DNA from 3 places in the Streptomyces sp. NPDC028308 genome. Region 2 is predicted to be linked to each of the others. Evidence: riboswitches for the same ligand, from Rfam matches in the RefSeq annotation. Region 2 holds a riboswitch; each other region holds the start of a gene.
The links. A riboswitch is a leader RNA that binds a small molecule or an ion and turns the genes downstream of it on or off. The one in region 2 is predicted to bind cyclic di-AMP.
Positions count from the first base shown of each region.

Region 1 (3,036 bases), on a different contig from region 2:
GTCCCGGCCACCGTCCACCCGGTGCTGCCCGGCCGCTGGGTGGGTGACGACGCCTGGCCCGCGCCGACGGTGACGCCGGTGACGTACGCGCTGCGGGGCGTGCCCGTGCCGGTGCGCTCCCCGCTGCACACCGGGCTGGACGCCGGCCGCTTCCTGCCCGTCGGGGACGACGGGGACCTCCCGCCGGACCAGCGGGACGAGGACGCGAAGTCGGCGTGCTTCGAGTTCGAGGTGCGGGAGGAGACCTGGGTGCTCGGGCGGCCCCGGGTCCGGCTGCGGCTGACGTCGCCCGTGCCGCGCGGGCAGGTCGTCGCCCGGGTCTGCGACGTGTTCCCGGACGGGGCGTCCACGCTCGTCACCCGGGGCGTGCTGAACCTCGGCGCCCGGGAGGGCACGGACCGGGTGGTGGAGTGGCCGCCGGGCGCCACCGAGGACGTGACGTTCGAGCTGAGCGCCATCGGCTACGCCTTCCCGCCGGGCCACCGCATCCGGCTCGCCGTCTCCTCGGCGTACTGGCCCTGGATCTGGCCGCAGCCGGATTCGGACACCGGTTTCACCCTGCACCCGGAGGGCAGCTCCCTCGAACTGCCGGTGCGCGTACGGGAGTCGGACCCCTCCATCACCTTCGGCGAACCGGAGGAGGCGGAGCCGCTGGGCGCGGTCGTCCCGGCGACCCTGGACGAGCCCCGCCCGGAGCGGCTGGTCGTGCGCGATGTCGCCGCGGGCGTCTGGCGCCTGGAGGTCGACCCGCGCCACGGCGACACCCGGGTGTACCCGGACGGCCTGGAGGTCACGGAGGACGCCCTGGAGACATACACGACCGGCGAGTGGGATCCGCTGTCCGCGCGGACCCGTTCGGACTGGTCGATCCGGCTGCACCGGCCGGACGCCGGGTGGGACGCCCACGTGGAGACGCACTCCGAAGTCAGCTGCGACGCGGGCGAGTTCATCACCTCGAACGAGGTGATCTGCACCGACGGGGACGAGGTCGTCTTCCACCGGACGTGGGAGCGGCGCATCCCGCGCACGGCGGGCTAGCCACACCCGGCGGTTCGGCCCCCGCCGTCCAGGTCAGGGACGCGACGGGGGCCGGCGCGCGCGCCCGCGCCGCGGTCCGCGCCGGGGGACCCGCCACCGCCCGCCCCGGGTCCGCGTCGCCGCCCGTCCGGGTCCGCGCCGCCATCCGTCCCGGGGCCCGCATCGCCGCCCGCCCGGGCACGCGCCACCGTCCGCCCCGGGGTCCGCGCCACGTCCGTCCCGGGGTCCGCGCCACCGCCCGTCCGAGGCGCGCGGCGCGCGGCGCCCCGGGGCGGGTGTGACCCGGCGGCGCCTCCCAGTCGCCCGTTAATGCCCGACTTGCCTGCCTTGCTTACGCTTTGACATGTCTTAGTCGCGTGAAATGGGTCACGCCCGAATCGATCTTTCGGCCACCCCGAGTCGACAAGTCTCCCTTTGCTAAAGGCAAGTTGAGTTTCACGTTCCGGTCTAATCGGACTATTTCCACCCTGTTCAGAGGTAGATCAAATGCCTTGGCACGGGAAATCGGGCCTTGTTTCGGACATGTGCTCTCGCATACGTTCACGTCGATCCGAGCGGACCCGCCTAATCCTGCCGCCGCTCGGTGACCCCACCCACCCACGCACGGCAGGAGCGGGGGACCCACGAAAGCGCCGGTCCGGCGACACCCGGAACGGCTTGGGGTCAAGTCGCACGTCATGTGCGGCCGGGCACCTCCCAGCCCGAACCCGACAGCTCACCTCGCAGGCACCGGAGAGGAAAAAAACGCGCCATGGCCGTTCGAGGCAAGCACCGTCGTCCCCGAAACACCGTCCTCACCCGCGGGTTCATCGCCGCGGGAGCGGGCGGAGCCGCACTCGTACTCCCCCTGATCGGCGCCACCGGCGCCCAGGCGGCACAGCCGGCCCAGGCCGCGCAGTCCGTGCCGGCCGCCGTCCCGCAGGTCCAGCTCGTCACCTACAAGGTGGCCTTGGGCGACACCCTGTCCAAGATCGCCCGTGAGCACGCCAAGACCGGCGACTGGAAGAAGCTGTACGACGCCAACCGCGCCGTCATCGGCAGCAACCCGTCGATGATCCGGCCGGGCCTGAAGCTGACGGTGGGCACGAAGACCGTGAAGGGGACGGCGACGACGGCCGCCGCGACGGCCAAGACCGCCGCCGCGCCCGCGACCGCGAAGACGTACACGAACGACCTGGACGGCTGGATCAAGGAAGCCCTGGACATCATGGCCCAGAAGGGCATACCGGGCAGCTACGACGGCATCCACCGCAACATCATCCGGGAGTCCTCGGGCAACCCCCAGGCGATCAACAACTGGGACTCCAACGCCGTGGCCGGCACGCCGTCCAAGGGCCTCCTCCAGGTCATCGACCCGACCTTCGCCGCCTACCACGTGGACGGCACGTCGATGGACCCGTACGACCCGGTCGCGAACATCACCGCCGCCTGCAACTACGCCGCCGACAAGTACGGCTCGATCGACAACGTCTTCGGCGCCTACTGAGCCGGGCCCGGGGCGGCGGCCCCCCGGACCGCAAGGCCCGCTGTTCCCCGGTCCCCAGGGCCGGGGAACAGCCGTTCCAGGACGACCGCGATGCCGTCGTCCTCGTTCGAGAGGGCGATCTCGTCGGCAACCGCCCTGAGTTCGGGGTGGGCGTTGGCCATGGCGACGCCGTGGGCGGCCCAGTCGAACATCGGGATGTCGTTCGGCATGTCCCCGAACGCGATCGTGTCCGACGGCGACAGGCCGAGATGACCGGCGGCGAGCGCGAGGCCCGTCGCCTTGGTCACGCCGTATGGCTGGAGTTCGACGGTGCCCGGACCCGACATGGTGACCGTCGCCAGCGAATCGACCGTCATCCGCGCCACCGACGCCAACTCGTCGTCGGACAGCGAGGGGTGGCGGAGCAGCACCTTGCTGATGGGCCGCGTCCACAGGTCGTCACGGCGCCGCACCCGCACCGCGGGCAGCGTCGGGTGCGGCATCAGATAGCCCGGCTCGATGAGGGTGAGCCC
Region 1 covers NZ_JBVHTO010000009.1:121,169-124,204, reverse strand. Annotated here, with positions in the region: gene ACZ4VA_RS21570 (CocE/NonD family hydrolase) at 1-1,038, shown strand, start outside; cyclic di-AMP (ydaO/yuaA leader) riboswitch at 1,623-1,782, shown strand; gene ACZ4VA_RS21565 (LysM peptidoglycan-binding domain-containing protein) at 1,790-2,524, shown strand; gene ACZ4VA_RS21560 (HAD family hydrolase) at 2,518-3,036, opposite strand, start outside.
Region 1: it holds a riboswitch for cyclic di-AMP, as region 2 does, so the genes downstream of both, ACZ4VA_RS21565 (LysM peptidoglycan-binding domain-containing protein) here and ACZ4VA_RS23510 (transglycosylase family protein) in region 2, are expected to answer to the same signal.

Region 2 (3,036 bases):
CTGGCGCGGCGGGCTCATCATGCGCGGACTGCGCACGCTGCCGGTGGAGTTCACGCCGCCCCGGTAGCGGTGGCGGCGGCCCGGCCGGAGGGCACGCGATCCGTTTCGCGGCCGGCACCGACAGGGGCGAAGTGCCACAACCGGGACATGCGGCGGGAGTTCGCACTTCGGCGGCGCGAGCGTGGTGCCCGGTCAAACATGACACACCGTCAAAACTGTGATCTTCACGTGATCTGCGCTGCATCGACTTGTGACAAGCGTTCGAGTGCCGATACGTTCACGCATCAACGCGATGGATCTTCCGTCGCGTCTGTCACCGCTGTCTCCGAAAGGCCCACCGCATGCTCTCCGGGAACGGTCGTCACCGTCGCCCCCGCCAGGCTCCGGCAATCATCGTCGCGGCCGGCGTCACCGGATCGGCAATCGCCATCCCGTTGCTCGGCGCCACCGGCGCGAGCGCAGCCGACGGCACCACGTGGGACCGGGTCGCGGAGTGCGAGAGCGGCGGCTCCTGGAGTGCCGACAACGGCAACGGGTTCTACGGCGGCCTCCAGATGACCCAGGAGAACTGGGACAAGTACGGCGGCCTCGACTACGCGCCGAGCCCCGACGAGGCGAGCCGCTCGCAGCAGATAGCCGTCGCCGAGAAACTGCTCGACGGACAGGGCCTGGCGGCCTGGCCCACCTGCGGCCCGCTCTCCGGCCTCAGCAAGAACTCGGGTTCCGTCGAGGTCGACACGGGGGTCGCCGACGACGCGTCCTCGTCCCCCGACGCCTCCCCGTCCGATTCGTCCGCGAAGGGTAACTCGTCCGGTTCGGGCGGTCTGTCGACCGGCGGCACGAGCGCCAAGCCTTCCCCGTCGGGGTCCGGCAAGGCGGCGAAGTCCGACGCGTCCCCGACGCCGGAGGAGAGCGAGTCGCGGGACTCCGGTACCGCGGACAAGGGCAAGGCAAAGGCTGACGACTCGGACAAGTCGGGTCGTACCGGCGGCTCCTCCACCACTCCGAGCACCCCCGCGAGCGAGGGCACCGGCACCGGCAAGCACCGCGGCGCCAGCGCCGAGCGCACCTCGGACACCGGAGTGGACGCCGGGCGTCAGAAGGACTCCGCGGGGCGCCACGCCGCGCGCGACTCGGGCGCCTCCGACGACACCTCCGAGGGCTCGTACACCGTCCGTCTCGGCGACAGTCTCACGAGCATCGCCGACTCCCTTGCGGTCAACGGCGGATGGAACGAGCTGTACACGGAGAACGAGAAGACGGTCGGCTCCGACCCGGACCTCATCCTCCCCGGTCAGAGCCTTGAGGTCGCGGGAGACTAAGCGGTCGTCAGGCGGCGAATCGGGTACAAAACAGCGGTAGTTCACGTCATGGTTCACACCGCAATGTCCGGTTTGGTGAGAGTGAGAGATGGGTCTCAGAAGCCCTGATCGTCTTTGAAATTCCGGCCGTCGCGTGTCTACGGTCGTGATCGCTCGCCACAGCGGGCCCCGACGGTCGCAACGCCGAATCCTGCCAGCGGCCGCCCGGGAACAGTCGTCGCGTCAAGCGCCGTAGGCAGGAGCGGGGGACCCAAGGTAAGTGCCGGGCCCGGGAGTTGTGAGACACCCGGGAACGGCTTGGGGTGAAGCCGTGCGCCATGTGCGCACGACCGGGCACTCACCCGCCCGAACCCGACAGCTCACCTCGCAGGCGTCGGTGAGGGGATCACTTCATGCTGCGTAACAACAAGGCCAAGCACCGTCGCCCGTCCAAGGCCACCCGTGTCGCCGCGCTCGCCGGTGTCACCGGTGTCGCCATCGCCGCCCCGCTGATGGCGGCCGGCAGCGCCTCCGCCGCCACCACCTCCGAGTGGGACGCCGTCGCCCAGTGCGAGTCCGGCGGCAACTGGTCGATCAACACCGGCAACGGTTACTACGGCGGCCTGCAGTTCTCCGCCTCCACCTGGTCCGCCTACGGCGGCTCGGCCTACGCCTCCACCGCCGACCAGGCCTCCAAGTCCCAGCAGATCGCCGTCGCCGAGAAGGTGCTGGCGGCGCAGGGCAAGGGTGCCTGGCCGACCTGCGGCGTCGGCCTGTCCGGCGCCTCCACCGGCGGCGGCGCCGCGGCCGACACCGGCTCGCAGAGCACGGCCCAGCCGCAGCAGCAGGCGCCCCAGTCCCAGGACCAGCGCGCCTCGCGTTCCTCGGAGCGGGAGACCGCCAAGAAGACCGTCGAGACCCCGACCGGCAAGAAGGTCGAGAAGGGTGACGGCGAGTACAAGGTAGTCAAGGGCGACACCCTGAGCTCCATCGCCGCGGAGAAGCACGTCAAGGGCGGCTGGCAGAAGCTGTTCAAGCTGAACAAGGACATCGTCGACGACGCCGACTTCATCTTCCCCGGTCAGCAGCTCCACCTCAGCTGACACCGGCTGACGCCGGGCGCACGGCCCGGTCACGGCCCTCCCTCATGCGGGGGCTCCGCCATGGAGACCCCGTGAGGGCCGCCCCCGTCCCCACGGGCTCCCCGCTCCGGTGCGTGTTCCCCCGTACGCACCGGAGCGGGGCTTTTTCATGCCCGCGCCGGACGCGCCGCTCCGTCGCGGATGCCTGTACGGGACAGGTTTTTGTTCCGTTCGGAAACAATTTACTCTCGGTTCTGTCCATGGGGTGGTCGACCGGCTGGCCGATCGCCCGGAGCCGGTTAGGCTCATGTCGCGGAGCCGACCGCGGCTCCGTGCAGTCAGCGGGCCAAGGGGCTCCGCGTAACCGCGTCACATCCCAGAAGGAGATGCTCGTGCCGTCCATCGACGTCGTCGTAGCCCGGGAAATCCTCGACTCGCGAGGGAACCCCACCGTCGAGGTCGAGGTCGGCCTCGACGACGGCAGCACGGGTCGTGCCGCCGTTCCGTCCGGCGCCTCCACCGGAGCCTTCGAGGCCATCGAGCTGCGCGACGGTGACCCCAACCGCTACCAGGGCAAGGGCGTCGAGAAGGCCGTCCTCGCGGTCATCGAGCAGATCGGCCCGGAGCTCGTCGGCTACGACGCCACCGAGCAG
Region 2 covers NZ_JBVHTO010000010.1:93,553-96,588, reverse strand. Annotated here, with positions in the region: gene ACZ4VA_RS23520 (cytochrome P450 family protein) at 1-67, shown strand, start outside; gene ACZ4VA_RS23515 (LysM peptidoglycan-binding domain-containing protein) at 342-1,322, shown strand; cyclic di-AMP (ydaO/yuaA leader) riboswitch at 1,540-1,710, shown strand; gene ACZ4VA_RS23510 (transglycosylase family protein) at 1,715-2,404, shown strand; gene eno (phosphopyruvate hydratase) at 2,770-3,036, shown strand, end outside.

Region 3 (3,036 bases), on a different contig from region 2:
ATCGGGGTCCGGCCTCCGGTGTGCGGGTGCGGGCGTCAGCCGACGGAGACGCCGTGCGCGCGCAGGTACGCGAGCGGGTCCACGTCCGAGCCGTAGTCCGGCGTGGTGCGGATCTCGAAGTGCAGGTGCGGTCCGGTGACGTTGCCGGTCGCGCCGGACAGGCCGATCTGCTGACCGCCGGTCACGGTCTGCCCGGCCGAGACCGAGAGCGAGGACAGGTGGGCGTACTGGGAGTACTGGCCGTCGGTGTGCCGGATGACGACCTGGTTGCCGTACGCGCCGCCCCAGCCGGCCGAGACGACGGTGCCCGGTCCGACGGCCTTGAGGGTGGTGCCGGTCGGGGCCACGAAGTCGACGCCGGTGTGGTAACCGCTGGACCACATGCTGCCCGCGGTCTTGTAGGACGTGCCGACGGTCGCGCCCTCGACCGGCAGGGTGTAGCCGGAGCTGCTGGTGGCGGCGGCCGGGGCGGCCTGCGTCTTGGCCGTCTGGGTGGTCTTGCCGGACGGCTTGGCGGCGGTGGAGGGCTTGGCGGGGGCGGACGCGGCCTTGCCGCCGAGCGTCAGCTTCAGGCCCGGGTGGATCAGCGCGGGGTCGCCGCCGATGGCCTTGCGGTTGTCCTGGTAGAGCTTCTTCCAGCCGCCGCTGACGTCCTGGTCGTCGGCGATCTTCGCGAGGGAGTCGCCCGCCTTGACCGCGTAGGTCTTGGTCACGGCCTTCTGGGCGGCGACGGGGGCGGCGGCGACGGTCTTCGCCGTGGCGGAGGAGGCGGCGGCCGCCGGAGTGGCGGCGTGGGCGCCGGCGGCTCCCATCAGGGGCAGCGCGAGTGCGGCGCCACCGGTGCCGGCGACGGCTATCGAGCGGGTGATGCGCAGGGACTTGGGACGGCGGTGCTTACCCTTCGCGGGCATGGTGCATTCCTCTCCGGCGCCTGCGAGGTGAGCTGTCGGGTGCGGGCTGGAGATGCCCGGCCGCGTTGCGCGCGGCTTGACCCCTAGCCCGTTCCGGAGACCGGAACAGGCGTCGTACCTGTGGGTCCCCCGCTCCTGCCGTGGACGGGTGAGTGTGCGGGATCCGGGCGGCGGCAGGATTGGGCGTCCGTCCGGAGTGAGGCAGAACGTAAGCGACATGAGAGGGCCTGGACAAGCTTGTGGGGTTTCTGTGCACACCCATTTCTTGATCGATGTCCCTATTGCCGGTGACTGTCCGTCGACGAGCGATCTTCCCGGGGCCGCAATCCCCTGGCGCACCCGAGGATTTGACGGACGGCGGCCGCGACGCACCGTCACCGGTATGACCCTGCTCACGCACCAGGACGCCAGCGAGCCCTAAATCATTGCCAGTTGGACCTTAAGCACCAAACAGGACAGAACGGCCACTTGCGACGGGATGGAACAACCGTCACAAGTGGCCGCTCCGTCCCCTCCGTGACGGGGTTCGCGGCGTCCGGGTCAGTCGAGGGCCCTGAACCCGCGCAGGCGCAGGGAGTTGCCGACGACGAAGACCGAGGAGAAGGCCATGGCGGCTCCGGCGATCATCGGGTTGAGCAGGCCCGCCGCGGCGAGCGGCAGGGCGGCCACGTTGTAGGCGAAGGCCCAGAACAGGTTCGACCTGATGGTGCCCAGCGTTCTGCGGGACAGCCGGATCGCGTCGGCGGCGACGCGCAGGTCGCCGCGTACGAGGGTCAGGTCGCCGGCCTCGATGGCCGCGTCGGTTCCGGTGCCCATGGCCAGGCCCAGGTCGGCCCGGGCCAGCGCGGCGGCGTCGTTGACACCGTCGCCGACCATCGCGACGCTGCGCCCTTCGGCCTGGAGCCTCTCCACGACGGCGACCTTGTCCTCCGGCATGACCTCGGCGATCACCTCGTCGATGCCGACCTCGGCCGCGACGGACTCGGCGACGGCCCGGTTGTCGCCGGTGAGCAGGACCGGTGTGAGGCCGAGGGCCCGCAGTCGTCGTACGGCCTCGGCGCTGGTGTCCTTGACGGCGTCGGCGACTTCGAGGACCGCCCGCGCCTCGCCGTCCCAGGCGACCGCGACGGCGGTGCGACCGGCCGCCTCGGCGACGGCCCGAGCGCGCTCCAGTTGCGCCGGCAGGCTCATGGACCACTCCCGGAGGAGCCTTTCGCGGCCGACGAGGACCGCGTGACCGTCCACGACGCCCTGCACTCCCAGCCCGGCGACGTTGGCGAAGTCCTCGGGGACCGGCAGGGTGACGCCCCGCTCGGTCGCCCCGGTGACGACGGCCCGGGCGACGGGGTGTTCGGAGGCGTGCTCCAGGGCGCCCGCCAGCCGCAGCACCTCGGCCTCGCTCGTCGCGGGGGTGGTGTGGACGGCGAGGAGGGTCATCCTGCCGGTGGTGACGGTGCCGGTCTTGTCCAGGAGGATCGTGTCGACCCTGCGCGTGCTCTCCAGGACCTCGGGGCCCTTGATCAGGATGCCGAGCTGCGCGCCCCGGCCCGTGCCCACCATGAGCGCGGTCGGGGTCGCCAGGCCCAGCGCGCAGGGGCAGGCGATGATCAGCACCGCCACCGCGGCGGTGAACGCGGCGGTCAGCCCGGCGCCGTTGCCCAGCCAGAAGCCGAGGGTGCCGAGCGCGAGGGCGATGACGACGGGCACGAACACGGCGGAGATCCGGTCGGCCAGCCGCTGGGCCGCCGCCTTGCCGTTCTGCGCGTCCTCCACCAGTCGTGCCATACGGGCGAGTTGGGTGTCCGCGCCGACCCGTGTGGCCTCGACGACGAGCCGGCCGCCGGCGTTCAGCGTGGCGCCCGTGACGGTGTCCCCGGGGCCGACCTCGACCGGCACGGACTCGCCGGTCAGCATGGAGGCGTCGACGGCCGAGGTGCCCTCGACGACGGTTCCGTCGGTGGCGATCTTCTCGCCGGGCCGGACCAGGAAGCGGTCCCCTGCTCGCAGCTCGCCCACCGGGACCAGCCGCTCACGGCCCTGCCGCAGCACGGTGACCTCCTTGGCCCCGAGCTCCAGCAGCGCCTTCAGCGCGGCACCGGCCCGGCGCTTGGAGCGGGCCTCGAAG
Region 3 covers NZ_JBVHTO010000012.1:318,378-321,413, reverse strand. Annotated here, with positions in the region: gene ACZ4VA_RS28495 (M23 family metallopeptidase) at 36-911, opposite strand; cyclic di-AMP (ydaO/yuaA leader) riboswitch at 914-1,033, opposite strand; gene ACZ4VA_RS28490 (heavy metal translocating P-type ATPase) at 1,452-3,036, opposite strand, start outside.
Region 3: it holds a riboswitch for cyclic di-AMP, as region 2 does, so the genes downstream of both, ACZ4VA_RS28495 (M23 family metallopeptidase) here and ACZ4VA_RS23510 (transglycosylase family protein) in region 2, are expected to answer to the same signal.